DNA from 2 places in the Stenotrophomonas sp. YJH_SMC_80 genome. Region 2 is predicted to be linked to the other one. Evidence: riboswitches for the same ligand, from Rfam matches in the RefSeq annotation. Region 2 holds a riboswitch; the other holds the start of a gene.
What was found. A riboswitch is a leader RNA that binds a small molecule or an ion and turns the genes downstream of it on or off. The one in region 2 is predicted to bind thiamine pyrophosphate.
Positions count from the first base shown of each region.

Region 1: it holds a riboswitch for thiamine pyrophosphate, as region 2 does, so the genes downstream of both, thiC (phosphomethylpyrimidine synthase ThiC) here and AC5P99_RS09305 (TonB-dependent receptor) in region 2, are expected to answer to the same signal.

Region 1 is NZ_JCAFVP010000001.1:124,255-138,806, reverse strand. It holds gene AC5P99_RS00595 (winged helix-turn-helix domain-containing protein) at 1-1,519, opposite strand, end outside; gene AC5P99_RS00590 (ion channel) at 1,789-2,460, opposite strand; gene thiC (phosphomethylpyrimidine synthase ThiC) at 2,599-4,443, opposite strand; TPP riboswitch at 4,526-4,626, opposite strand; gene AC5P99_RS00580 (BCCT family transporter) at 4,847-6,424, shown strand; gene ggt (gamma-glutamyltransferase) at 6,984-8,702, opposite strand; gene ilvC (ketol-acid reductoisomerase) at 9,362-10,336, shown strand; gene ilvG (acetolactate synthase 2 catalytic subunit) at 10,376-12,112, shown strand; gene AC5P99_RS00560 (ACT domain-containing protein) at 12,096-12,347, shown strand; gene AC5P99_RS00555 (threonine dehydratase) at 12,444-13,535, shown strand; gene AC5P99_RS00550 (2-isopropylmalate synthase) at 13,532-14,552, shown strand, end outside.
Region 2 is NZ_JCAFVP010000004.1:228,657-243,208, forward strand. It holds gene AC5P99_RS09305 (TonB-dependent receptor) at 1-1,707, opposite strand, end outside; TPP riboswitch at 1,780-1,875, opposite strand; gene AC5P99_RS09310 (phosphotransferase enzyme family protein) at 1,999-3,123, opposite strand; gene AC5P99_RS09315 (glycine zipper 2TM domain-containing protein) at 3,249-3,656, opposite strand; gene AC5P99_RS09320 (peptidoglycan-binding protein) at 3,902-5,893, opposite strand; gene AC5P99_RS09325 (hypothetical protein) at 6,006-6,776, opposite strand; gene AC5P99_RS09330 (response regulator) at 7,155-7,793, opposite strand; gene AC5P99_RS09335 (ATP-binding protein) at 7,869-11,468, shown strand; gene AC5P99_RS09340 (c-type cytochrome) at 11,462-11,863, opposite strand; gene AC5P99_RS09345 (electron transfer flavoprotein-ubiquinone oxidoreductase) at 11,929-13,605, opposite strand; gene AC5P99_RS09350 (acyl-CoA dehydrogenase family protein) at 13,919-14,552, shown strand, end outside.

The sequences.
Region 1 (14,552 bases), on a different contig from region 2:
GGCGACCGTCGGGCGCCGCCATCGGCTGCCCGTCGCGCCCACTGGACGCGAACAGCCGCTCGGCGCTGCCGCCGGCCATCGGCACCTTGAACACGCCGAACTGGGCACGGCGGTGAACGAAGGCCAGCACGTCGCCGTGGCGCGACACCGCAGGCCACTGTGCGTCGTCGAGGCCGGCATCACGCAAGGTGCGGCGCTCCACGTCCAGGTAGTACAACCGCACCTCGCTGTCCACGCGCCGGCCGAACACGATGCTGCGCCCATCGCCCAGCCAGGCCCAGCCACGCTGTTCGGCGGATTCGTTGGTCAACTGCTCCAGCTCACCGCCTCCGGCCGGCATCCGCCACAGGTCGCCCATCTGTGGATTGCGCACGAACACCAGCCACTTGCCGTCGGGCGAGTAGCGTGGCGCGTAGTCAAAATCATCCTGATCGACGGCGTAGTCCAACGCCCGCCACTGGCCGCTGGCCAGGTCGAGCACACGGATACCGCGATGGGCATAGCGGCCCACCATGCTGCCAAAGACCAGGCCGCGGCCATCCGGTGTCCAGTCGAAGCTGAGCAGCTCGGTTCCATCGCAACGGGTCGCCTGGCGCACGCCGCCTCCAGTGGCACTGGCGATCAGCACCTGGCAACCGCCGTCGGCTCCAAAGCGGGCAAAAGCGATCTCGCGCCCGTCCGGTGACCAGCTCGGGAAACGGTCACTGGCCCCCTTCGGCGGCAGCGCCAGCTGCCGGGCCGGCGCATTGCCCGAGGTCTGCACCTTGATCACACCACCTCCGGCGCCATCCTCGTTGGCGCCTTCGTAGGCAACCTGGGAGCCGTCCGGCGAAAGTGTGGGATAGGTTTCAAAACCACTGGTGGCGGTGATCAGGCGATAGGGACGCTGCGGGCTGCCGATCACCCGCACGCCGTTCTCGACCGCTGCATCCACCGGTGAACTCGGCTCCGGCCCGCGCCGCAGCAACAATGTGGCCATGACCAGCAGCGCGGCCAGCATCATCACGCCCAGCACCCACAACAGCTGGCGGCGCAGCTGGCGCCAGCCACGCCGGCGTGAAGGCGCTGCCGGCACGGCCAGCGCCGGAATCGTGCCGGCACCGTCCGGAGACGGCATCACATCCGCAACGGCCACCGCATCCACTTCCGCCACCGGCTCGAAGTCGTCCAGCGCCTGCACCGGTACCAGCAGCCGATAGCCGCTCTTGGCGATGGTCTCGATGTAGGCCTGGCCATTGTCGTCGTCGTTGGCGAACGCCTTGCGCAGCTGGGTGACGGCCTGGGTCAGCACGTCATTGGTCGGCAACGTATCGGGCCAGACCTCGGCAAACAGCTCTTCACGGGTGACCACGCGCCCAGGCTGCCGCATCAACACGCGAAGTACGCCCAGCGCTTTCGGCGTCAGCCGCCGCGGACGGCGCGCGCCTTCAACCTCGACCTCACGCGAGGACAAGGTAATGACACAGTCGCCGACCTGCACGCGGTCGGCGTCAATGGGCGTGAGTTCGCTGCTGTTCATTTTCCGCTATACAGTAGGGACGGGACCTGGGCAGGGCTCACCAGCAATACCGTCCCCACCGTCCCTGGACAGGGCCATCGAAAAGCCAGATTCCGCACAAAGCATCGGCGCATACCGCAAAAACAATAACGCCCCCGGATATTAGCCTAAGCCGGTTACCCCGCCTATGACGGGGTCGACACTCAGGCTCTCTCTCGCCGACGCATTCACATAATCTGCATCACCATTCGCGCCCTTATGGGCGCGAAATTTTTATCTGGCGTTCATTTTTACATGCGCCGAAGCATGGTCAATCCGACCAGACGCGACACCACAAGGCCGATATACATGACGCCTGCGAACTGTTCGAGCATCACCAAGGCCCGTGCCTGCGGGTGCAACGGCACGACGTCACTCAATCCAACTCCGGACAACAAGCTGAAGCTCAGATAAAGCAGCTCCATCCAACTGCGCTCGGGGCCGGCCGTCGCACCCTGGAAACTGCTTGGATACCACTGTTGGCACACCGCGAATGCAAAGGCGAACCCCCAGGCCAGCAGGGTGAAGGTTGCCCCGGCCGCGAACAGTTCGTCGCGTGTTACTCGATGGTCCTGCAGCATGTAGGCGATCAATGCCCCGGCCGTATAGAAGTACAGCAGGCTTTCCAGCAGCTGCGCGGTGGTCAGCAGCGCGCTGCGGTCCAGCAGGGCGCCAGCCAGCGAGAACACCACCGATGGAATGGCCAGCAGCAATGCCAGCCAGGTTCCCAACGGACTGCGCTGGACCACCCACAGCGCCAGGCCGAGTACCGCCATGCCGAACATGCCCAGCGCCGCCCGGCCAGCGGCGGTGTCATCGAGGGCGGGATACAGCAGTACCGCGATCAACTGGGCGGCCAGGAGCCAGGCCGAAGGATGGCGGCGGGCGATGGCCAGCCAGCGGGTGGTCGTGGCAACGGGCATGGCGTCCTTTCCCCTGGGCGATGCGCGGAGGATAGCCGGGCGCGGCGTGATGAACGGTAGTGCCGGCCATTGACCAGCACTCTCCCCGGTCCGTGCACGACGGAATGCTGGCCAGCGGCCGGCACTACCCGTTACCCGTCACCCCTGGCGGTAGACCTCGGCCCCGCCAGCACGGAACTCCTGCGACTTCTCCTTCATGCCGGCCTCGGCGTAGTCGCGCACGTCCTGGGTGATCTTCATCGAACAGAAGTGCGGTCCGCACATCGAGCAGAAGTGGGCCAGCTTGTGCGCGTCCTTCGGCAGTGTCTCGTCGTGGAATTCCTTGGCCTTTTCCGGATCCAGGCCCAGGTGGAACTGGTCCTGCCAGCGGAACTCGAAGCGCGCCTTGCTCAGCGCGTTGTCGCGTACCTGTGCGCCCGGATGCCCCTTGGCCAGGTCGGCCGCGTGCGCGGCAATGCGATAAGCCATGATGCCGTCGCGCACGTCCTGGCGGTTGGGCAGGCCCAGGTGCTCCTTCGGCGTCACGTAGCAGAGCATGGCCGTGCCAAACCAGCCGATCATCGCCGCGCCGATCGCACTGGTGATGTGGTCGTAGCCCGGCGCGATGTCGGTCGTCAGCGGGCCCAGCGTGTAGAACGGCGCTTCGCCGCATTCGCGCAGCTGCTTGTCCATGTTTTCCTTGATCAGCTGCATCGGCACGTGGCCGGGGCCTTCGATCATGGTCTGCACATCGTGTTTCCAGGCGATCTTCGTCAGTTCACCCAGCGTTTCCAGTTCGCCGAACTGCGCCGCGTCGTTGGCATCAGCGATGCAACCCGGGCGCAGGCCGTCGCCCAGCGAGAAGGTCACGTCGTAGGCCTTCATGATTTCGCAGATGTCTTCGAAATGCGTGTAGAGGAAGTTCTCCTTGTGGTGCGCCAGGCACCACTTGGCCATGATCGAGCCGCCGCGGCTGACGATGCCGGTAACACGCTTGGCGGTAAGCGGCACGTAGCGCAGCAGCACGCCGGCGTGGATGGTGAAGTAGTCCACGCCCTGCTCGGCCTGCTCGATCAGAGTGTCGCGGAAGATCTCCCAGGTCAGTGCCTCGGCGCGGCCGTCAACCTTCTCCAGGGCCTGGTAGATCGGCACGGTACCGATCGCCACCGGCGAGTTGCGGATGATCCATTCGCGCGTCTCGTGGATGTGCTTGCCGGTGGACAGGTCCATCACCGTGTCACCGCCCCAGCGGATCGCCCACACCAGCTTCTCCACTTCCTCGGCGATGCCGGAAGACACCGCGCTGTTGCCGATGTTGGCGTTGATCTTGGTCAGGAAATTGCGGCCGATGATCATCGGCTCGCTTTCCGGGTGGTTGATGTTGTTGGGCAGCACCGCACGGCCACGGGCGATTTCGTCGCGCACGAACTCCGGGGTGATGACTTTCTGGATCGACGCACCGAAGGCCTCGCCCGGGTGCTGCTGCAGCAGGCCGGCATCGCGGATCGCGTCCAGGCGCTGGTTCTCGCGGATGGCGACGAATTCCATTTCCGGCGTGATGATGCCGCGGCGCGCGTAATGCATCTGGGTGACGTTGGCACCGGCACGTGCACGGCGTGGCAGGCTGCGCGCGGGGAAACGCACCGCGTCGAGCTTCGGGTCATGCTCGCGATCGCGACCGAACGAAGAACTCAGTCCTTCGAGCTGCTCGGTATCACCGCGCTCTTCCACCCAGCCGCGACGCAGTGCCGGCAAACCGGCGGACAGATCGATGCGCACCTCCGGGTCGGTGTACGGGCCCGACGTGTCGTAAACGGTCACCGGCGCATTCTCTTCGCCGCCGAACAGCGTCGGCGTACGGGTCAACGCGATCTCGCGCATCGGCACCTGCAGATCCGGGCGCGAACCGGGCACGTGGATCTTGCGCGAGCCGGGAATGGGCCGGGTCACGGATGCGGAGAGTTGCTGGGCCTGTTGCTGCAGGGCGGAGAGCTGTGCGTTCATCGGGCATCGTCCAGGAAGGTCAGGGACGAAGCGGCGGCGCATGGCACCCGCGCACGGACGGTCCTTGGGCGGAGTCCGGGCACGGCTGCATTGCAAAGCTTCCCTACGCCGGTATGAGCCGGATCAGGTTCCAAGGGACTGTCTCAACCGTGGCCACATGGCCCGGTACCCCCGCTTCTTGGTGCGCATTAGAGCATAGACCGCCCGCCTCCGGGACCAGGTCGCCATTCGTTAACGGAACCATGACGTCGCGTTCAGTAACGTGCACGCCATCGCGTTGCTGAGATCGATGCGTTCCCCGCCGCCTTCGCGGCCCCTGCCCGGTCCGTGCTGCATGCCGCCGGCCCTTCGCCGCAAGCTCTGCTCGCTCCCCTCAATCCCCCTTGATCGGAGAAGCTCCTTCATGGTGTTTCGCGTTTCCATCGCACTGGTTCTGCTGCTGGTGTTGCTCGCCGGTATCGCCCCCGGCCCCTTCAACACCGTGGTCCAGTCGATGCTGGCGGAAGTCATCCGCAGTGTCGGCTGGCTGTACCTGCTGGTGGTGTTCCTGGCGCTGGTGTTCCTGATGTACCTGGCGTTCGGCCGCTTCGGCAACCTGCGCATCGGCGGCGAGGACGCCGAACCCGAGTTCTCGCGTGCCAGCTGGATGTCGATGCTGTTCGCCGCCGGCATGGGCATCGGCCTGGTGTTCTGGGGTGCGGCCGAGCCCATCTCGCATTTCAGCAAGCCGCCGGAAGGCCTGGCGCCGCAAAGCCTGGATGCGGCGCGCGCATCGATGCGCTATGCGTTCTTCCACTGGGGCCTGCACCCGTGGGCGATCTACGCACTGATCGGCCTGGCGATGGCCTGGTTCCAGTTCAATCGCAATGGACGCGGCCTGGTCAGCGACATGCTGCAGCCGATCATCGGCCGCCACCATCGCGGCTGGATCGGTCGGGTGGTCAACATCGCCGCCGTAGTTGCCACTGCGATCGGTGTCGCCACCACGCTCGGCTTCGGCACCATCCAGATTGCTGCCGGTATCGAACGCGTCTTCAGCGTGCAGGCTACCGTCGCCGTGCAGATGACCATCATTGCCGTCGCCTTCGTGCTGTACATGGCCTCCACCGCCAGTGGCGTAGAGCGAGGTGTGAAGTGGCTGTCCAACTTCAACCTGGCGTTGGCTGCCCTGCTGGCGGCCATCCTGCTGGTGCTGGGGCCGACCGGCTTCATCTTCGATACGTTCACCACCACGCTGGGCTCCTACCTCAACCAGCTGGTGACGATGAGCCTGCGCATGTCACCGTTCTCCGGCAGCACCTGGGTGGCGGACTGGACGATCTTCTACTGGGCCTGGTGGATCTCGTGGGCGCCGTTCGTGGGATCGTTCATTGCGCGCATCTCGCGCGGCCGCAGCGTGCGCGAGTTCGTGATCGGCGTCGTGCTCGCACCGACGCTGCTGGGCTTCTTCTGGTTCGCGGTGTTCGGCGGCACTGCGTTGTGGGCACAGATCTTCGGCCACGCCGATCTGGTGCAGGCGCTTGGCAATGGCTACGAGACGGTGTTGTTCACACTGTTCAACAGCATGCCGCTACCGCTGTTGCTGTCGTGCATCGCGCTGGTGCTGCTGATGATCTTCTTCGTGACCTCGGCCGATTCGGCGGTCCTGGTGCTGGCCAGCATGTCCACCGACGAGGCTGGCGACCCACCGTTGAAGCGCAAGCTGGCCTGGGGCATTGCGGTGGCACTGATCGCAGCGGCGTTGCTGCTGGCCGGAGGCCTGGACGCGCTGCAGGGCATGATCACGATCGCGGCATTGCCATTCGCGCTGCTGATGGTGCTGGTGATGGTGTCGCTGTACCGGGTGCTGGACCAGGAGTACACGCGCGAGCGGCGGCAGGCGCAGCGCCAGCGGCACATGATCGATGCGTGGATCGCACGCGAGATGGCGGCGCAGGAGGAGACGCAGGCCGAGGCAGCGCGCGCGCACGATCAGGATTGAGGGTTGTTTTGCAGCCTGCGGCTGCACCGCTTTTTTCAAGCAACGGCAACAACAACTTCAAAAGCGGCTCTGGATTTCTGCTGGTTTGGCGGGGAGGGGGCCGATGGCGGGACACGCCGCAAGTACGTCCCTGTAGGCTCGGCCACGGCATCCATGCCGTGGACGGTCCCGCCATCGGCCCCCTCCCCGCTTCCGACAATTTCCCGGTGACGGTTGGTTTTCCACGCTATGCGTGGATGAGGTGTATCGGAAAACAAGAAGGGGTCGGATCCGTTTTCCTTCGGAAAACGGATCCGACCCCAACCCACAGCGCGCGGCTGTTGCTGTTGCCTTTGCTTTTGATCTTCTTCTTTTTCTTCCTGCGGTGGCGGCCACGGAAACTGTCAGGGGCCGGGCGGGTGGGCTGGGCGGGGGTGTCAGCCGCATGGATGCGGCTGCCAAGCCTCCAGGGACGGATTCACGGCGTCCCCCGAACAGCCCACCCGCCCGGCCCAATCACATGATCCCGCTTCCACGAACCACCACCGCAGAGGGGGCTCAGCCCGGTGGCCGGGAAACCTCAATACCCCGCCGCCTGCCCGTCCTTGCGGCTCTCCGACGCACCGTAATACACCCCGCTCTCGGGATCGCGCATGATCGCCTGGTACCCGCCATAAGGCCCATCGGCGAACACGATGCGATGCCCCTTGCGCATCAGCGCACGCACCGTCTCGTACGGGAAGCCGGTTTCCAGATTCACTTCGCCGCCATCGGTCATCGCCGTGGCCTGACCCGTCGGTTCAGTCGAGCCTTCGTGCTGGATGCGCGGCGCATCGCCGGCTTCCTGCAGGTTCATCCCGAAATCCACCAGGTTCATCACGATCTGCGCATGGCCCTGCGGCTGCATCGCGCCGCCCATCACGCCGAAGCTGGCATACGGCTTGCCGCCCTTGGTGATGAACCCCGGAATGATGGTCTGGAATGGACGCTTGCCCGGCGCGTAGCCGTTGGGATGGTTCTTCTGCAGCACGAACATCTCGCCACGGTCCTGCAGGATGAAACCCAGACCGGGCGGTGCCATGCCGCTGCCCATGCCACGGTAGTTGGACTGAATCAGCGAAACCATCATGCCGTCGGCGTCGGCCACGGTCATGTAGATCGTGTCGCCCTCCTCCAGCTGCTTCGGCGTGCCCGGCTGCACTTCCTTCAACGCCTTGTCCATCGAGATCAGCGCACGACGCTGCGCGGCGTACTCCTTGGAGATGAGCTTCTGCACCGGTGCCGGCTGGAACGCCATGTCGGCGTAGAAACGCGCACGGTCGGCAAAGGCCAGCTTCTTCGCTTCGACAAACAGGTGCACGTGTTCCGGTGAACCGAACGGGATCTTCGAGAAGTCGTAGCCTTCCAGCACGTTGAGGATCTGCAGTGCGGCGATGCCCTGGCTGTTCGGCGGCAGTTCCCAGACGTCGTAGCCACGGTAGTTGCTGCTGACCGGTTCGACCCACTCGCCATGATGGTCAGCCATGTCCTGGTAGCTCAGGTAGCCACCGTTGGCCTTGAAGTAGTCGCCGATGGTGTGGGCGATCTCGCCCTTGTAGAAGGCGTCGCGGCCACCGTCGGCGATCTTCTGCAGGGTGCTGGCCAGGTTCGCGTTCTTCCACATCTCGCCCTTGCGCGGGGCGTGGCCGTTGATCGTGAACTGCTCCTTGAAGCCCGGGTACTGCGACAACTTGGGCACCGAGCGGTCCCAGTAGTAGGCGATCACCTCGGCCACCGGGTGACCCTCGCGGGCGTAGCGGATGGCCGGCGCCAGGTTGTCGGCCATCGGCTTGCGACCGAAGCGGTCGTGCAGCGCGAACCAGCCGTCGACGGCACCCGGCACCGACACCGGCAGTGGACCGGTGGCCGGGATGTCCTTCAGGCCACGGCGCTGGAACTCGGCCAGGGTGAGCGACTTCGGCGAGCGGCCCGAGCCGTTGTAGCCGTAGAGCTTCTGTGTCTTCGGGTCCCACACGATGGCGAACAGGTCGCCGCCGATGCCGTTGCCGGTGGGTTCCATCAGGCCGAGCGCGGCGTTGGCGGCAATCGCCGCGTCCACTGCCGAACCGCCACCCTTCATCACGTCCAGCGCGATCTGGGTGGCCAGTGGTTGCGAGGTCGCGGCCATCGCATGCGGGGCGATCACCTCCGAACGGGTGGCGAAGGTGTGGCCGGTGATGCGGTCGGCGCCGAAGGACAGCGCGGGTACGGTAGCCAGTACGGCGGCGGCAAGCAGGGAACGGGCAAGGCGTCGGGACACGGTCGGGTTCCGATGGACGGGTGGTTCCCCGATCTTCGCCGCTGCGGCCTTCACGCGGTATCGGACAGACGTCATGGACGTTGATCCTTGGGCGGAAAAATCCACCGGATTTCGCGCAAAAACCGCCCCGAAAGGAGTGAATTCGGGTTCACCGAAACACTTTCAGCAGCAACCATCCTTGTGCCGCAAGCGATTGCGCTGGATGCAGCGGAAACCGATAGAAAATCCGTCGCGAGGGTTGACACCGCCGAAATGGCTGTGTTTCTCTCGATCACATGTTGCATCACAACACGCCACCGCGAATCCACATCGAAGCCGCCGACACCGGCGCCGCCTCGCTGCGTTCGATTCTTGTGCTCGTACTTATTACCCAACCAACAGGTGCGGGACGAGCCAGCGTGTAAGCAACACACACACACCGGAACTCTTCAAAAACCCGCACCCGCCCCGGTGCGGGTTTTTTCATTTCAGAACCTGGTTTCAGACGCAACCACCATGACCAACGCTCATCGCACAACCCAGACCTGCACCACCACGCCTCGTGGTGGCTGTGCCTGTGCGATGCGCGGCGCCTCCTCCACCGCTTTCCCCTGACCGGCCGGCACGTCACCTCGACGACCGGCCGTTCTTTTTTCTTCCCACCGCAAGGAACCTCCCCCATGAGCACCAACGACCTGCCCCAGACCAAGATCGCCGTCATCGGCTACGGCAGCCAGGGCCGCGCCCACGCACTGAACCTGCGCGAATCCGGCTTCGACGTGGTGGTAGGCCTGCGTCCGGGTGGGCCGACCGAAGCCAAGGCGCAGGCCGATGGCTTCACCGTGATCGCGCCCGCCGAGGCCGTGAAGGACGCCGACCTAGTTGCCGTGCTGACTCCGGACATGGTGCAGAAGAAGCTCTACAACGACGTGCTGGCGCCGAACATGAAACAGGGTGCATGCCTGCTGTTCGCGCATGGTCTGAACGTGCATTACGGGATGATCGAGCCGCGTGCCGACCTGGACGTGGTGCTGGTCGCGCCGAAGGGCCCCGGCGCGCTGGTGCGCCGTGAGTACGAGATCGGCCGTGGCGTGCCGTGCATCTGGGCGGTCTACCAGGACATCAGCGGCAAGGCCGCGCAGCACGCGCAGGCCTATGCGGCCGGCCTCGGCGGTGCGCGCGCCAACCTGATCCAGACCACCTTCAAGGAAGAAACCGAAACCGATCTGTTCGGTGAGCAGGCGGTGCTGTGCGGCGGTGCCTCAGCGCTGGTGCAGGCCGGTTTCGAGACCCTGGTCGAAGCCGGCTATCAGCCGGAGATCGCCTATTACGAAGTGCTGCACGAACTGAAGCTGATCGTGGACCTGTTCTATGAAGGCGGTATCTCGCGCATGTTGGAGTTCATCTCCGAGACCGCGCAGTACGGCGACTACGTCAGCGGCCCGCGCGTGATCGATGCCGGCACCAAGGAACGCATGAAGGAGGTGCTGAAGGACATCCAGGACGGCACCTTCACCAAGAACTGGGTGGCCGAGTACGAAGCGGGCCTGCCGAACTACAACAGGTTCAAGCAGGCCGACCTGGAGCACCCGATCGAGAAGGTGGGCAAGGAACTGCGCGCCAAGATGGTCTGGTTGCAAGGACAGGCTGCGTAACCACGCGGCCCTCCCCCACCCGCTTTGCAAGGTTCCCCCATGAACTCTTCGACACATCGCAGCGCGCCGCCCAACGGCGCGCGCTGGCTGACCCAGGCGCTGGAGGCCGAAGGCGTCCGCACGCTGTTCGGCTATCCCGGTGGCACCATCATGCCGTTCTACGACGCGCTGGTGGATTCGTCGCTGAAGCACATCCTGGTACGCCATGAGCAGGGCGCGGCGCTGGCCGCCAACGGCTTCGCCCGCGCCAGCAACCAGGTGGGCGTCTGCGTGGCCACCTCCGGCCCGGGCGCCTCGAACCTGGTGACCGGCATTGCCGATGCGATGCTGGATTCGGTACCGATGGTCTGCATCACCGGCCAGGTCGGCACGCCGCTGCTGGGCACCGACGCCTTCCAGGAACTGGATGTGTTCGGCCTGACGATGCCGATCGTCAAGCACAGCTGGCTGGTGCGCAGCGTCGATGACCTGCCGCGCGTGGTGGCCGATGCGTTCCGCATTGCCCGTGAGGGTCGCCCCGGCCCGGTGCTGATCGACCTGCCCAAGGATGTGCAGCTGGCCGATGCCAGCCATCTGCCGGCGCACGTGCCCAGCAGCGTCGAACCGCCGCCGGCGCCGGCCGAGGCCGCCATCGCCGAGGCCATCGCCGCGCTGGCGGCGGCCGAGAAGCCGGTGGTCTACGCAGGTGGCGGCATCGCCCTGGGTGATGCCGTGCAGGACCTGCGCGACTTCGTCGAGGCCAGTGCCATCCCCACCGTGATGACCCTGCGCGGCCTGGGTGCACTGCCGGCCTACCATCCGCAGTCGCTGGGCATGCTGGGCATGCACGGCACCCGCGCGGCCAACATGGCGGTGCAGGAAAGCGACCTGCTGCTGGTGCTGGGTGCGCGTTTCGATGACCGCGCGACCGGCAAGCTGGCCGAGTTCGCGCCATTCGCCCGCGTCGTCCACATCGATGCGGACGCCTACGAGATCTCCAAGCTGCGCACTGCCGACATCGCCGTGCCTGGCAACGTCGGTCACGCCATCCGTGCCCTGCGTGCGGCCTTCCCCTCCCCCAGGGCCCACCAGGACGCGTGGCGCAAGCGCTGTGCGCAGCACCGCGACCGCTTCGCTGCACGCTACGACGCACCGGGCCAGCGCATCTACGCCCCGGCGCTGCTGAAGCGCCTGAGCGAGCTGGCACCGGCCGATGCGGTGATCGCCTGCGATGTCGGCCAGCACCAGATGTGGGTGGCCCAGCACTGCCGCTTCAACCACCCCCGCAACCACCTGACCAGTGGCGCACTGGGCACGATGGGCTTCGGCCTGCCAGCGGCGATGGGTGCGCAGTTCGCCTGCCCGGAGCGCACCGTGGTACTGGTGTCCGGCGACGGCAGCTTCATGATGAACGTGCAGGAGCTGGCGACCATCGCCCGCTGCCGCCTGCCGGTGAAGATCGTGCTGCTGGACAACAGTTCGCTGGGCATGGTGCGGCAGTGGCAGGAACTGTTCTTCGCCGAGCGTTACAGCGAGATCGACCTGTCCGACAACCCGGACTTCGTAGCCCTGGCGCAGGTGTTCGGCATTGCCGCCACCCGCATCGACAACCGCGACGACGTGGAAGGCGGCCTGGCCGCGCTGCTGGCCGAGCCCGGCCCGGCGCTGCTGCACGTGGCCATCGATGCACGCGCCAACGTGTGGCCGCTGGTGCCGCCGAACACCGCCAACAGCACGATGCTGGAAAGCAATCCCGCCCACGCCCGCCAGGAGACCCCCAATGCAATACCGGCTTGACCTGGTGCTGCACCCGGCCGAAGGCGCGCTGCTGCGCGTGATCGGCATGGCCGAACGCCGCGGCTTTGCGCCGCGTGCGATCAGCGGTGCGCCGGTGGCCGCCGACGATGGCCGCTGGCACCTGCAGCTGGTCGTCGATGGCCAGCGCCCGGCGGAAACGCTGTGCCGGCAGATCGAGAAGATCTACGACTGCGTGTCCGTGCAGGTCACCGCCGTGGAAGGAGTATCGCCATGAACACCCGTACCGTAGCGACCACGGTGCCGGTACGGAGGCGTCTTCTTCGCCGCCCGTGCCCGCATGCGGCGGTCTTCCGCACCGCGCTGGTGGCCCATGCCGGCCGCTGACACCAGCCAGGAAAGCGATGTCGGCGACGTAAGCGTCGCCGACGTCCTGGCAGCGCAGGCCCGCCTGCGCCGCTTCCTGCCGCCCACCCCGCTGCACCACGCCGAACGCTTCGGTACCTGGCTGAAGCTGGAGAACCTGCAGCGCACCGGTTCCTACAAGGTGCGCGGCGCATTGAATGCACTGCTGGCCGGCCGCGAACGCGGCGACACCCGGCCGGTGATCTGCGCCTCGGCCGGCAACCACGCCCAGGGCGTGGCCTGGGCCGCCTATCGCCTGGATGTGCCGGCCATCACTGTGATGCCGCATGGTGCACCCGCCACCAAGATCGCCGGCGTCGCCCACTGGGGCGCGACCGTGCGCCAGCACGGCAACAGCTATGACGAAGCCTACGCCTTCGCGGTCGAACTGGCACAACGCCACGGCTACCGCTTCCTGTCCGCGTTCGACGATGCCGACGTGATCGCCGGCCAAGGCACGGTCGGCATCGAGCTGGCCGCGCATGCCCCGGACGTGGTGATCGTGCCGATCGGTGGCGGTGGCCTGGCTTCCGGCGTGGCCCTGGCGCTGAAATCACAGGGCGTGCGCGTGGTCGGCGCGCAGGTGGAAGGCGTTGATTCGATGGCACGCGCGATCCGCGGCGACGTGCGCGAGATCGCACCCGTCGCCTCGCTGGCCGACGGCGTGCGGGTGAAGATCCCCGGCTTCCTGACCCGTCGCCTGTGCACCTCGCTGCTGGACGATGTGGTGATCGTGCGCGAAGCCGAACTGCGCGAAACCCTGGTCCGGCTGGCACTGGAAGAACACATCATTGCCGAGGGTGCCGGCGCGCTGGCGCTGGCCGCTGGCCGCCGCGTCGCGGGCCGCCGCAAGTGCGCGGTGGTCTCCGGCGGGAACATCGATGCCGGCGTGCTGGCCGGCCTGCTTACCGACATCCGACCGCGCCCGCCGCGCAAGCCACGGCGACGGCGCAGCGAAACACCCCGCTCGCCCGCCAAGGCCAGCGCGCCGCCCTCCCCCATGCCTTCCCCTTCCCACCTGCAAGCCGCAACGCCCGCTGTCGAGGAGATTTCCCTGTGACCACCATCGAACGAATTACCACCCCGCGCATCCGCATCTTCGACACCACCCTGCGTGACGGCGAGCAGTCCCCCGGCTGCAGCATGAGCCCGCCGCAGAAGCTGGTGATGGCGCGTGCGCTGGACGAACTGGGCGTGGACATCATCGAGACCGGCTTCCCGGCCAGCTCGCAGTCCGACCGCGAAGCGATGGCACTGATCGGCCGCGAACTGCGCCGCCCGAGCCTGACCCTGGCGGTGCTGTCGCGCTGCCTGCAGGCCGATATCGAGACCTCGGCACGCGCACTGGAAGCCGCGGCCAACCCGCGCCTGCATGTGTTCCTGTCGACCAGCCCGCTGCACCGCGAGCACAAGCTGCGCATGACCCGCGAACAGGTCCTGGAATCGGTACGCAAGCATGTATCGCTGGCCCGCTCCTACATCGACGATGTCGAGTTCTCGGCCGAGGATGCCACCCGTACCGAGCTGGATTACCTGATCGAAGTCGCGCGCGTGGCGATCGCCGCCGGCGCCACCACCATCAACCTGCCCGACACCGTCGGCTTCACCACGCCCGAAGAGATCCGCGCGATGTTCCAGCAGGTCATCGCCGGCGTCGCCGACGTGCCGAACGCGGCCAACGTGATCTTCAGCGCGCACTGCCACAATGATCTGGGCCTGGCCGTGGCCAACTCGCTGGCCGCCATCGAAGGCGGCGCGCGCCAGGTCGAGTGCACCATCAACGGCATCGGCGAGCGCGCCGGCAACTGTTCGCTGGAAGAGATCGCCATGGTGCTGAAGGTGCGCCAGGCCTTCTACGAGCAGGACAGTTCGATCAACACCCCGCGCATCGTCGGCACCTCGCAGTTGCTGCAGCGCCTGGTCGGCATGCCGGTACAGCGCAACAAGGCCATCGTCGGCGCCAACGCGTTCGCCCACGAATCGGGCATCCACCAGCACGGCATGCTGCGCCATCGCGGTACCTACGAAATCATGCGCCCGGAAGACGTGGGCTGGGAGGACTCGCAGATGGTGCTGG
Region 2 (14,552 bases):
GCCGACGTCGCTGCTGTCCGGCTTGGCGTACTGGTACGGCTGCGAAATGCGGAACACGGCCGCGCCCAGGGTCAGCGCTTCGACCGGCACGTACTTCACGCCCACTTCCAGCTGCCGCGACTGCACGGACGGCAGGAAGGTGTCGGCGTTGCTGGTCCAGAACGGCGCTTCCTGGCCCAGCGAAATGCCGCGCACGTAGCTGGCATAGGCATTGAGCTGGTCGGTGGCCTTCCACACCACCGCAGTCTGCGGCAGGAAGCGCGACAGGCGGCTGTGCCGCTGCGGGGTGCCACGCTTGTCGTAGGCGCGCTCATCGAGGCGCACGAAGCGGCCACCGGCCAGCCACTGCCAGTCATCGCCGAAGCTCATCCGGTCCAGCGCGAAGAACGCGGTCTGGCGGCTGTCCAGGCGCCGTGCGGACGGTCCCGGCATCTTCGGCGACGGCGCGAATACCGGCACCGGTGCTTCGTGGATGTTGGTGGTGCCGACGTACTCGTTGACGCTCGGGCGCTTGTCCACGGTGCGCCGGAAGTAGTCGGCACCGACGGTCAGCTCATGGCCGACGCTGCCGGTCTCGAAGCGGCCACGCAGCTCCGCACGGGCCTGCTGGTTGCGGCGGGTGTCGTCCGGGCTGCGGTAGTCGTAGACGTCATAGTCGCCGTTGGGCGCGAAGTAGTTGCCTGGCACGCTGCCATCGGCGCACAGCACGGCGTAGTAGCAGCCGTAGGCGAAGGCGACGTTGTCATCGATCACCGAACGGCTGTGGCCGACCGAGATGCGCGACTGCCAGGCCTCGTTGAAGTCGTAGGTATGCAGCGCGGTGATGTTGGTGCTGGCGATATCCACCGGGCGCTGCCACGGCTGGTAACCCAGCAGGTGTTCGCGGTCGACGCCACGCGGCAGGTCGCGTGCGCCCAGCAGTTGGTAGCCGGACACCGAACGCTGCGAGCTGGTCTGGTAGTTGGCATCCACTTCCAGCTTGCCGCGTTCGCCAATCAGCCAGTCGGCGGCCAGCGAGTAGAAGTTGCGGCGACCGTCGGCGTGCTCGACATAGGAGTTGCTGGAATCCCATGCGGCATTCAGGCGCAGGCCGAAACGCGGGGTGATCCAGTGGCCGACATCGACGGCGACGTAGCGCGAGCCTTCCGAATCGGTACCGAGCGTGGCGGTGCGCACTTCGGCCGGGCGCTTGCCGATGTAGTTGATGATGCCGCCCGGCGCCATCACGCCTGCGGCCAGGCCGGCTTCACCCTTGAGGATCTCCACCGACTGCACGTTCTCCAGCGCCAGGCGCTGTTCGCCGGCGATGGACAGGCCGTTGAAGCGGTAGCCGGTGGCGGCGTCCAGGGCGAAGCCACGGATGGCGATGTTCTGGTAGTAACCCACCGGCGCATACGCATCACCCAGCGAGGCATCGTTGCTGGCCAGCTCGGACAGCGAACGCACCTGGCGACGGTCCAGGTAATCGCGCTCAAGCACGTTCACCGAGGCCGGCGTGTCCTTCCAGCTGCCGCCACCGAAGGCGTTCACGCGTGAGGTATCGGCCTTCGGTTTGCCGGCCTGCACGCGTACCGCCGCCAGTTCGGTGGGCGAGCGCTCGGCGCCGGTGGCAGCCGCATCAGGGGACGCATCGGCCTCGCTGGCGTGCAGTGGCAGCGCAGCGCAGAGGGCGAGGGAGAGCAGGGTGGGGCGCAGGCAGCGGTTCATTCGGTTCGTCTTCGGACAACAAGGGAGACGAAGCGACGGCGCGCAGGTGCACAGGGCCCATGATGGGGGGTGTGGCTGCGGCTCAAAGCTCCCTACGCCGGTGCAAACCGGATCAGGTTCCAAGGGACTCTCTCAGCCTGGCAGATCCAGGCACCCCCGCTTCAGGTGACCATTTCACTACAAATGGTACGGATTTGCGAGCCGGCGTTCTTCAGGCTGCGGGGTCCAGGCTGCGGGGTCAGATCCCTTTCCGCAGGAAAGGGACCTGATCCCAATGGTGCGCCAACCGGGTCACGCCGCCGCGTGCAGCGCCTGCAGCAGTGCCTGTCCCGGCGCGCTGTGGAACCACGCCGGATGCCCCAGCATGAAGGGCTGCCACGCGACGTCGGCATTGGCGGTCGAGCCGGTGACGCCTTCGAAGTACTCCACTTCGGACAGTGCGAAGTCGAAATGGACCATCGGCAGCAGGTCGGCCAGCAGGTGCACGCGTGCCGCCGACAGCGGCAGCACCTGGCGGTAGCCGTCGAGCAGGGCCAGCGCGATATCGATGCGCACCGCCTCCATGCCGCGCTCCAGTTCCAGCCACGCCACCGCGTTGCGCTCGATCGCCGTGGCGAGGTCGAACAGCGCACTGGTGGGCGAGGCCAGGCCAAAATCCAGCACGGTACTGATCTGCCCATCGCGCCACAGCAGGTTGGAAACGTGCCAGTCGTTGTGCGCCCACAATCGTGGCTCATCGCGCAGGCGCTCGGCCAGGCCGGCATGCCACGGCAGCACGTCGCGCTGCAGCTGCGCTTCCCATGGAATGCGCGCGAGATAGCGGGCCAGCCCGGGACGCTCGTGCAGCTCTGCCTTGATGGCCGCGATCGGATCGTCGGCACGGATCAGATCGTCGCGCGCGACCAGCACATGGGTGCTGCGTTGGGGCGCGTGGTAGCTGGCGGCGGCCCGGTGCAGCTGCGCGAGTGTGCGCCCGGCTTCGCGGGCCTGCGCGACATCGGTCAGCAGCGACCACGACACGGCGTCGCGGTACAGGTCCTCGCCGACGCCGATCGCATGCAGCTCGAACGTCCATTCGCCATGTTCGGCCGCAGTGTGGCCATCGGCCGCTGGCAGCACCTGCACCACCGGTACGCCCGCTGCGGCGAGATGGGCGATGAAGTGGTGCTCTTCTTCCAGGCAGGCCGCACTGCGCACGCTGTGGTGATGGCGCTTGACGAACACCGCGCCGTTCGCGCCGTTGACGATGGCGGCAGCCGACAGCGGCCGCGGGCTGTGCCAGCGCGGTTCGCTGCCGATGTGCAGCTGCGGGTAGCGCTGGCGCAGCCACGCGATGTCCGCCGCGCTGATCGGTGGCCAGTCGGCAGCGACCTCGTCGTTGTTGAGGCCCTGCACGCGGTGGGAGGAAGAAGTCATGCCGCAGCCCCAGTGGGGAAAGTCACATCCAAGGCTGCGCATTCAACGCCATGCACGCGGCCAACGCAAACGGGCGGGTCATCGACCCGCCCGTCCGTGCATCGGCATGGAAGATGCCGCGCTGCTTACCAGCCGCGATGGCGACCGCGGTCGTGGTAGTAGCGGTTGTCGTAGTAGCGCTCGCGTTGCCAGCGACGGTCATCACCGCGGTCGTAGTAGCCGCTGCGGTAGTAGCCACGGTCGTAACGGCGATCGTAGCGGTCGTCGTAACGGCGATTGTCGTAGTAACGGCGGTCGCGGCGGTCGGAGGTGGTCAGGTTGCCGATCGCGCCGCCGGCCACGGCGCCGCCGACGGTGGCAGCGGGATCGCCGTTGGAGAGCAGGTTGCCGGCCACGCCACCGACCACGGCACCGACCAGGGTGCGCTTGTCCTTCCTCGACATCGCGCTGGCATCGCTGACCACGGCGACACCGGCCACCAGTGCCAGGGCCATCGCCAGACCACGGAAGCTGAGTGTGGAAGTACTGAGCATGTTCGTTCTCCTGTGAGGTGCATGCCACGCTGGGCAGGGAGGGCGCGGGCGCCCCGGCTGCCGTGGAGACCACGCTGACGTTCCAACATTGCCGGAACATTGCCTGGTCCACCGTGCGGCTTGCGCATTCATCTAGCGGCAGGCGGCATGAAGCAAGGCTGAAAGCGGCCTCGGCCGCTCAGCTGGCAGAAAGGGAAAAGGCCACGCGGACGTGGCCCTCCCTTCTCTGCCAAGGCGTTGCGGGCTCAGACGCCCATCGCCTTCTGTGCCTGCCGGGCCTGCTCCTGCTGGGCGTCCTGCTGCTGGTGCAGCACGTTAGGCGCGCCCTGCACGGCACCGCTGCTGAGCGCGATGCTCTGCTCGCTGGCGGCTCGGGTCTCCACCGCCACGCGGCTGGCCGCCGGGTCACCGATCGTGCCCTGCACGGCAAACAGGCGTTCACCGTTCGGGCTGGGCACCACCGAGTCGATGCGCTGCAGGCCGGCGGCATGCGCCTCCTTGGTCAGGGCCGCGGCGGCGCTTTCCAGCGCGTGGCGATCCTTGAAGGTGCCGGCCGGCAACAGTTCCAGACCCTTGCTGGCCTGGATGAAGAGCGGATTGCGCGGGTGCCGTTCGTCGTTCAGCAGCGGGCGCTCGCGGGCTTCCTTGATGGCCTCCAGCGTCTTCGCCCCGACAATGCCGTCGACCACCAGGCCGTTGTCCTTCTGCAACTGGCGCACCGCCGCGTCGGTGTTGCGGCCGAAGCGGCCATCCTCGACCAGCGGTTTGCCGTCGGCACCGACATAGCCGAGGTGGCCCAGCTGCTCCTGCACCTTGCGCACGCCTTCGCTGTGCGCGCCCTGCTTGTACAGTTCGGCGTGCGGGGTGGCAGCGGCCTTGTGCTCGGCGGCAGGCTTGCCCTGGGCCTGCTCGTGCGACGGGGTGCGGTTTTCCAGCAGGTCGCGCGCCTTGGACAGCGGATCGGAGGCGTACAGCTTCCAGTTCGGGTGCTCCTTCACCTGCTTGAGGTAGTCCTCCACCGGCATGGTGTGCACGCCCTTGCTGCCGGTGGACTGGCTGATCAGCAGCTTGTCGGTGGTGGGGTCGCGCACCACCATCACGATGTGGTCGATGCCGTTCCAGTGCTCATGGCGGGTCTTGGCCGTATCCAGGCCGATGATCATGCCTTCCTTCAGCGCACCGGGCTTGAGGATCGCGTCGCGGTCAAGCAGCACGCCGGACTGGTCGAATGCCTTGCGCACGATGCCGCCGGAACCCAGGTTGCCCAGGTCGATGCGATCGGCCTTGCTGAAGACCGCATGCCCGGCCTTCTGGTTGATCTCGTCCATGGTGCGGTTCTGCAGCGTGCCGACCCAGCCGGAGCAGTCGATGTAACCCTGCTCCACGTTCTTGCCGGTCTTGCCCGGTACGTACAGCGCGTGACCCGGAATGTTGATGGCGTACTTCACGTGGTCGTACTTCACGCCGGCCTCGTAGGCGGCCTGCAGTTCGATGCCCGGCTTCGGTGTGGCAGCCGCCGTTGCGGTTGCCGCCAGCGTGGCTGCACCCGCCGCCACGGCTGCGCTGGCCTGTGCAGGCGCGGCCGGGGCCTGGCCCTGGCCCTGCGCCACCGCCTGCGGCTCGATGTTCTTTTCCGGAATGCTGATCGCCGCGTACTTGTGGATGTAGTAGCTGGAGAACGTCCGCGCCAGGTCGCCATCGTTCATGCCGCGCATCTCGGCCAGGGTGTGGCCGGTCAGCGCCTTCGCGTCGGAACCGATCTGGTTCAGCACGTTGCGGCGCATGTTGATCTCTTCGCCGTGGCCGTTGCGGACCACGCCGAAGGTGCCGGTGGCAATCGCGGTCTGCACCGAGCCATAGCCGGCGCTGCCCTGCTGGTGGGCCAGGTACAGGTCCAGGCCGGTCGGCGTACTGCCTCCGGACAGGTACGGGTGGCCGGTGCGCTCGTTGCGGCGTGCCATCGAGTCCAGGTTGTCCTGGTACATCTTTGCGGCCGCTTCGGTGTTGCGGGTCGGGTCGAACTCGTGGCCGGTCAGGTGGTACTGGCGCGCGGAGCCGGGCACGAACTGGAACAGGCCCTTGGCGCCGGACGAGGTGTTGTGGGCGCGCTCGTTGAAGGTGCCGCCGGTCTCGATGTGCGCGAAGCGCATGAAGTCATCGACCGGAAGGCCTTTCTGCCGGGCGACCTGCTCGACGATGTCCAGGACTTCCTTTCTGCTGTAGTCATGCTGTGCCATGACGTTTTCCTCGGGGTTGATGGAGCGGCGCATGCCGCGAATCGCCAACCGGACTCATCCGTGAGTCAAGAACATGTCGGTCAACAGGAAACCCGCGCGTGGGCGGGTGCTATCAGGGCGCGATGTACTGCTGGGTCGCGCTGTCGAAGGTGTAGTGCACGGCGTCGCCGGCGCCCAGTGCACGGGTCTTGCCGGGGCCTTCGATGGTGGTGCCCTTGAAGGTCACGGTCAGTCGCGGCAGGCCGTTGCCGTCGGCAGCGAAGGCCAGTTCGCCATCGCTGTCGGTGCAGGGCATCACGTTGCCTTCGTCGCAGGCGGCGCTGTTGTCCTCGCCCGTACGCACCGAGCCGACATAGCGCCAGACCTTGCTGTCCACGTCGTCTTCGCTGCGCTTGGGGTTGAACAGCAGCAGTGCATAGCCGGTGCTGCTGATGCCGCGGTCGAAGCTGCTGGTCGGCACCGCCAGCAGCAGGCGACCGTCGGCGGTGCGATGTTCAAGCGGCTTGCGCCGGGTATCGACATCGTCGGCCTTGTCGTACGCGCCCAGCGCGCCGATGGTCCATTCCTGACCACGGAACTTCCATGGCTTCTTCGCGTCGGCGCCGGCCAGCACGAAAGTGGCCTCGGCGAGGTTGGCGCGATCATCCGGGCCGGCCGGCGTCTGCTCGCCCGGCTTGCCGTAGTGCTCGCGGGTATCCCAGGAGAAACCCGTGTAATACGTGGTGCCATCGAGGGTGAAGGTGTGGCCGAACCAGAAGGTCGCCACGCTGCCGTTCTGGACCTCGTAGGAGGTCGCGCCATCACCGTCCACCTGGTAGGTGAAATACATCACGGTCGGCGCGTCGGGCGGGGTGACGGCGGTGTCGGGAGAGGTGTTCTGCATCGGGGCAACATCCTGTCGGGGCGCATCGGCAGCCTGCACGGGGGCGCCAGGCTGGGAGGACGAGGGGGCCGGATCGGCGGCGCTGCAGGCCGCAGCGGAAAGAGAGACGAGCAGGCACGCCGCGAATGCGCGCAGGGGCCGCAACGGCAGGGTCCAACATGGCTCGGGGGGGTGATGCATGCGCCTCTCCATGGTCAGCGTTGCCGGGCCAGACGGCCGGCAGGAAACCGCACCCCATCCACCTGGGACGGGAGCGAGGACATGAGCCGGTCGATTCCTTCGACCTCGCATTGAAAACCCATGCCGGGTCATCTTGGCACAGAACGGCGGCCGGTCAAAGAGGGCGGTGACAGATGCCCTTACAGTGTGATCTGGTTCTCAGATCTTGCCGTCGCGCAGGTAGTCGAACAATTCGGCGTCGCCCTTCAGGCCCAGTTTGAGCATGGCGTCGCCTTTCTGCCGGCTGATGGTGCTGACGCTCTTGTGCAGCTGCAGCGAGATCTCCTTCACCGTCATGCCGGTGCCGAGCAGCCGCAGCACTTCCACCTCGCGTGGCGACAACGGCTTGCCGTCGCCCTCGCGCATGCGCCAGCTGCCCGCAGCCTCGACCCGCTCACGCAGGCTCCGGCTGATGTAGGGCTGGCCCCGATAGACCGCCTGGATGGCCTGCGGCAGTTCGTCCATCGACGAGCTCTTGTCGACCAGGCCGAGCACGCCGCTGTCGAGCACCATGCGCAGGATCGCCAGGTTGTTGGAGACGCTGAGCATCAGCACCGGCAGGTCGGGGAAGCGGCGGCGGATCATGCCGATCATGGCGAAGCCGTCGGCCTGTGGGCTGCCTGGCATGGAATAGTCGGTCACCAGCAGGTCGCAGGGTTGGCTGCCGAGCAGGGCCATCAGCGCCTGCGCGCTGTCAGCCTCGCCGACCACGCGGCCGACCCCGCTCGATTCGATGACGGCGCGGGTACCGATACGGACCACAGGGTGGTCGTCTGCGATGATGATGCGCAAGCTCATTGCTCTAGTATGGCCACCGGGCAAGCCGGGCCGCGACCATCGCGGCCCTGTCAGGATTCTAGGAGATCGACGCCGATGCGTAGCTGGGCTGTTCGCGGGCTGGTCCTGCTGCTGGCCGTGCTGGTGCTGCCCGTGGCGCTGGCACAGGCAGTGCCCGGGCTGTTGCCGCTCAGTCCCCTGCAGCGCGAGTACCTCGCCGCCCATCCAAGCATCGTCGTGGGCCAGTATGACAGCGGCTGGCCGCCGTTCGAGTCCCTCCGTGATGGCCAGCAGGTTGGCCTGGGGCCGGATTATCTGTCGCTTCTCGCCCGTCAGCTGGGTGTGAAGGTCGAGGCGAGGCGTTATTCCGACTGGACATCCGTGCTGGATGCGGCCTGTCGTGGCGAGATCGACGTGGTAATGAATGTCGGTCTCAGTGCCGACCGCACCCAGTGCATGGTCTATACCGCTGCCTATGGCGAGGCGCCGTTGGCGCTGGTGGGGAGGCCGGGCGATCTGCGTGCTTCGAACATGCCCGACCTGGACGGATTGCGGGTGGTCATCGAGCAGGATTTCCTGACCGGCCCGCAGGTGCGGGCACGTTTCCCGCGTGCGGTGCAGCTTGTCGCAAACAGCTCGTTGGCTGCGCTGCAGATGGTCAGAGACGACAAAGCTGATGTCTACATAGGCAATGCCTACGTTGCCACCGAGCTGATCGCACGCCAGCACCTGCAGGGTGTCGTCCTGCTGCGTCCGAGCGACCTGCCTCCCGAACGGATGCACTTCGGCGTTCCCAACAGCAAGCAACCGCTGGCCGAAGCGCTGGACCTGGCGCTGGCCGCGACCAGCCAGGCCCAGCGCGATGCACTGGCACAACGCTGGCTGCCCCTGCCGCAGTGGTCGGCATCGGCGCAGCTGGCGCTCAGCCAGGCCGAGAAGCGGGTTCTGCAACAGCCGTTGAAGATCGGCTTCGCGCCGAACGCCGCCCCATTGTCGTTCGCCGACGAGGATGGCAGGCCCACCGGCCTGGCCAGCGAGTACCTGGCGCGGCTGATGCAGGCCGGTGCCAACCTGCAGGCGCAGAACAGCCATGACTGGTATGAGGTGCGCGAGAAGGCGCGCCGCGGCGAGCTGCAGGCGGTGATGGGCATTCCCGTTGATTCGCACTATCTGGGCCCGGACTGGGTGTACAGCCAACCCTTCATCAGCGTGCCGAACGTGATCGTCAGCCGCCACGACAGCCCGGCGCTGCTGGGCCTGTCCGACCTCCAGGACAAGCGCGTACTGCTGTCGGATCCGGAGCGCGTACGCGGTTACGTGCTGCAGCAGGCGCCGCAGGCCAGGATCGTCGCCGCGCGCAGCGCCGAACAGGCCATGCAACGCCTGATCGATGGTGAGGCCGACGCCTACGTGGGCAATCTGGCCCTGGTCGACCACCTGCTGCGCACGCGTTTCCCGGGACGCCTGCAGGTTGCCGCGCCCGCGGGCTTCAACGACCAGCTGGCACTGGCCGTGGAGCGCCGGCATGCGGCGCTCGCCACGACCTTCGATCGCTTGCTGCTGCAGATGACGCCACGCGAGCGCGAAGCGCTGCGCGGCGACTGGCTGGCGGTGGAGTACCACAACGGCATCGACTGGCGAAGCACGCTGCGCTGGGGTGTACCGCTGCTGCTGGTGCTGCTGACCGCGCTGCTGGTGCATGGCATCGGCTACTGGCGCCTGCGCCGCGAGGTGGCCGGGCGCCGCCAGCTGGAGCAGCGCCTGGCCGAAGTGACCGACAACCTGCCTGCCGTGGTCTACCAGGCCCGTCGCGAGGTTGATGGCACGCTCCGCTTCCCGTTCATTGCCGGTGACCTCCAGGCGCTGTTCGGGATCACCCGACAGCAGGCTGAGCAGGACGCCACGATGTTGCTGGAACGCGTCGAAGAGGACGATCGCGCGCGCATCCTGCAGGCGGTCGAACAGGCCGCGCACCAGTTCGCACCGCTCATGCTGGAATTCCGCCTGCGGGGCAATGGAGCAGGCCCGCGTTGGGTGCGCACCCAGGCGCAACCCTATGCCGCCGAAGCCGGTGTGGTGACCTGGAGTGGCTACTGGGTGGATGCCAGCGAGGCTCGTGCACAAGCGGATGCCCTGACCGCAGCCAAGGCCGAGGCCGAGCAGGCGGCCGAGGCGAAATCCCGCTTCCTGGCCACCATGAGCCATGAGATCCGCACGCCGATGAGTGGCGTGCTGGGGATGCTGGAAGTGCTCGCGCACTCACCGCTGGATGCAGAACAGAAACGCATCCTTGGCGTGATCGAGGATTCGGCGCAGATGCTCCGGCAGATCCTTGACGACATCCTTGACTACTCGCGGCTGGAGGCCAACGCATTGCGGCTGGAGCCGGTACCGCAGCCGCTGCGGCCGTTGCTGGAAAGCGTGTGCCGGTTGTTGTCGGCGCAGGCCAGCGCACGTGGGCTGGACCTGCACGTGCAGATTGATCCGCAGCTGGCAGCCGCGCACGAAGTGGATGGCGTGCGCCTGCGCCAGATCGTGTTCAACCTGCTCAGCAACGCCATCAAGTTCACCGTGCGCGGCGAAGTGCGGCTGCAGCTGGAAGTGCTGGGGCCGACCGCCGAAGACGGCAGCCAGCCGCTCTGCCTGAGCGTCACCGATACCGGCATCGGCATCGCACCGGAACAGCTGCAGCACCTGTTTGCGCCGTTCACCCAGGCCGGTGCGTACATCCAGCGCGACCATGGTGGAACCGGCCTGGGCCTGAGCATCTGCCAGCGCCTGGTGCAGATGATGGATGGCGAGCTGGAACTGCACAGCACGCTGGGCGAGGGCACCCGCGCCGAGGTGCGGCTGTCGCTGGTGGAAGCCGGCAGCAGTGATGTTGAAGCGCTGGTCGCCGAGCAGGAACAGGCGGCGCTGCTGCCGCCGGCGTTGCGCCAGGCACGCGTGCTGGTCATCGAAGATCATCCGACCAACCAGGCGATGATGGCCTGGCGGCTGCAGCAGCTGGGTGTGCCGCATGTGCTGGTCGGCGATGGCCAGCAGGGGCTGGATCGCCTGGCATCGGAGCACTTTGATCTGGTCATTACCGATTGCCGGATGCCGGTACTGGATGGTTTCGCCTTCACCCGCCTGCTGCGCGAACGCGAAGGCCGCAACGGCCAGCCGCGGCTGACCGTACTGGCGCTGACCGCCAGCGTGCTGGACGACGATGCACGTCGTTGCCGTGAAGCCGGGATGGATGAGGTGCTGGCCAAGCCATTGTCATTGGCGACACTGCGCGCGGCACTGCTGCGCTGGTTGCCGCAGGCGCAGGGGCAACGGTTCGAGGAGCCGCTGGCCGAGTCCGCTGCCGTCGATGACAGGACGCTGCCCGATCTGGACAGCCTGCAGCGGCGCTTCGGCTCACGTGCGGTCGCCGAGCAGTTGCGCGACAGCCTGCTGCAGGCCAGTGCAGGTGACCTGGCCGCTGTGCAGCGCGCGCTGGAGGCCGGCGACCGTGAGGCTGCCGCGCTGCACCTGCATCGCCAGGCCGGTGGCTTGGGCGCGGTGGGAGCGACGGTGCTGGCCGCGCAGGCCAATGCACTGGTCGAGCGCCTGCAGGATGCGGCCGAGACCGATCCGGTGCCGCTGTTCACCGCGGTGGCGGCATTCGTGGCGCGGCTGCAACAGCAGTTGCAGCGCCTGGCTCACTGAGCCGACTGCTGCTGCAGGTAGGCGATCACCAGCGCACGGCGTTCGGCGCTGGGGAAGGCGTTGTACATGCGTGTGCCCGGTACAACATGGGTGGGTGACTGCAGGAACGCATCCAGGGTCTGCGCGGACCAGGTGATGTCGGCGCGGCGCATGCCGTCGGAATAGCCGTAGTCGGGTAGGCTGCCGGCGCGACGGCCGATCACGCCGTGCAGGTTCGGGCCGAAGCGGTGGATGCCGCCAGGCTGCACGGTGTGGCAGCCGGCACACAACTCGAACGCGCGTTGCATGGCCTGCTGCTGCGCCTGTTCCGGCGTGGCGGGCGCTGCAGGCGGGCGCTGGCAGGCCGTGGCGGCCAGGGCCACGGCAACAGCGATGAGCAGGAATGATGCACGCATGGGCGGGCAGGATAGCGGTGCGTGGCAAGCGACGGGCTGCGACGCTCGGTCGCAGCCCGTGGCGTTCACATGCCCGAGTAGTTCGGGCCCCCGCCGCCCTGCGGGGTCACCCACACGATGTTCTGGGTGGGGTCCTTGATGTCGCAGGTCTTGCAGTGCACGCAGTTCTGCGCGTTGATCTGCAGGCGCGCGCTGTCGGCTTCGCCGACGAACTCGTACACGCCGGCCGGGCAGTAGCGCGCTTCCGGGCCTGCGTACTCGGCCAGGTTCACCTTCACCGGAATGCTCGGGTCCTTCAGCGTCAGGTGGCTGGGCTGGTTCTCGTCGTGGTTGGTGCTGCTCAGGAACACCGAGCTGAGCCGGTCGAAGGTCAGCACGCCATCCGGCTTCGGGTAGGCGATGCGGGTGTGCTTGGCCGCCGGTTCCAGGCAGGCGTGGTCGGGCTGGGTGCGGTGCAGGGTCCACGGCGGGTTGCGCACGCCCAGCTTGGGAAGCAGCCACTGCTCCACGCCGGTCATCAGCGTGGCCACGGTCTGGCCCTTCTTGAACCACTGCTTGAAGTTCTTGGCCTGCTGCAGTTCGGTGAACAGCCAGCTGGCTTCGAACGCCGTCGGGTAGGCACTCAGTTCATCGTGCTGGCGGTCGGCGGCCAGTGCATCGAACGCGGCGTCGGCGCACAGCATGCCGGTCTTGATCGCGGCGTGGCTGCCCTTGATGCGGCTGGCGTTGAGGTAGCCGGCCTCGCAGCCGACCAGCGCGCCACCGGGGAACACCGTCTTCGGCAGCGACAACAGGCCACCGGCGGTGATCGCACGCGCGCCGTAACCGATGCGGGTGCCACCCTCCAGGTGCTTGCGGATGGACGGATGGGTCTTGAAACGCTGGAACTCTTCAAACGGGCTCAGCCACGGGTTCCTGTAGTCCAGGCCGACCACGTAGCCGATGGCGACCTTGCCGCCGTCGGCGTGGTACAGGAACGCGCCGCCGTAGGTGTCGCTGTCCAGCGGCCAGCCGGCGGCATGCACCACCAGGCCCGGCTCATGCTTGGCCGGGTCGATCTGCCACAGTTCCTTGATGCCGATGCCGTAGGCCTGCGGGTCCTTGCCTTCGTCCAGCTTGTAGCGGGCGATCAGCTGGCGGCCCAGGTGGCCGCGTGCGCCTTCGGCGAAGATCGTGTACCTGGCGTGCAGCGCCATGCCGCGCTCGAAGGCCGGGCCGATGCTGCCGTCCTTCTCGATGCCCATGTCGCCGGTGGCCACGCCGATCACTTCGCCGGTGTCGCCGTACAGCACCTCGGCGGCGGCGAAGCCGGGGAAGATCGCCACTTCCAGCGCCTCGGCCTGCTGCGCCAGCCAGCGGGTCACTTCGCCCAGGCTGATGATGTAGTTGCCTTCGTTGTGGAAGCACTCCGGCAGCAGCGCGTTGGGCGTGCTGCGTGCGCCGGTTTCGCTGAGGAACAGGAATTCGTCGCGGGTGACCTTCTGCTTCAGCGGTGCGCCACGCTCGGCCCAGTCCGGGAACAGTTCGGTCAGCGCGCGCGGATCCATCACCGCGCCGGACAGCACGTGCGCGCCTGGTTCGGACCCCTTCTCCAGCACGCACACCGACAATTCGCGGCCGGCTTCGATCGCGCGCTGGCGCAGGCGGATCGCGGTGGCCAGGCCGGCGGGGCCGGCGCCGACGATCACCACGTCGAATTCCATTACTTCACGCGGGGGCAGGGCGTTGGCTTCAGCGCTCATCGATTGCATGACTCGTGGGTAGGGCCGGCATCGGGGCCACCGGCGGTGCCTGGGAATCGCGCGTGCGGCCACGGGCGAAACGGTTGTTTGAATGTGTCAGGGTACCGGGACGCGCGTGATCGAGCTAGATCGCCGATGTTCACGTCATGATTGCTGCAGTGCAGCGTAATGCTCGCGGCCGGGTAGGTGCCAACCTTGGTTGGCACATTGTTTCACCGCCCGGACCCGCATCCGTGGACCAAGGTCCACACCTACCAGACGCGATGCTTGCGGATGACCGACAATGGCCCGGTCCTGACTGCGCGTGAGTGCCATGGCTTTGCATCCGTACGATCTGTTCGATGTCCGTTCCCTGCTCAACGAGGAAGAGCGCGCGGTGCAGGAGAGCGTCGCCCGTTTCACCAACGAGCGCGTGCTGCCGATCATCGGCGATGCCTTCGACCAGGCCCGCTTCCCCGATGAACTGGTGCCGGAGATCGCGTCACTGGGCCTGCTCGGTGCGACCCTGCCGACCGAGTACGGCGGTGGTGGCCTCGGCGCGGTCAGCTACGGCCTGATCTGCCAGGAGCTGGAGCGCGGCGATTCGGGCCTGCGCAGCTTCGTCTCGGTGCAGAGCTCGCTGTGCATGTACCCGATCTACGCCTATGGCAGCGAGGAACAGCGCCAGCAGTGGCTGCCGGCGATGGCGCGCGGCGAACTGATCGGCTGCTTCGGCCTGACCGAGGCGCATGGGGGTTCCGATCCGGCCAGCATGAAGACCCGCGCGGTGCGCGACGGCAGCGACTGGCGCATCAGCGGCAGCAAGATGTGGATCACCAGCGGCCCGGTGGCCGACCTGGCCATCGTCTGGGCGCAGACCGAGGACGGCATCCAGGGTTTCGTGCTGGAAAAGGGCATGGCCGGCTTCACCACGCAGGAGATCAAGCACAAGATGAGCCTGCGCGCAT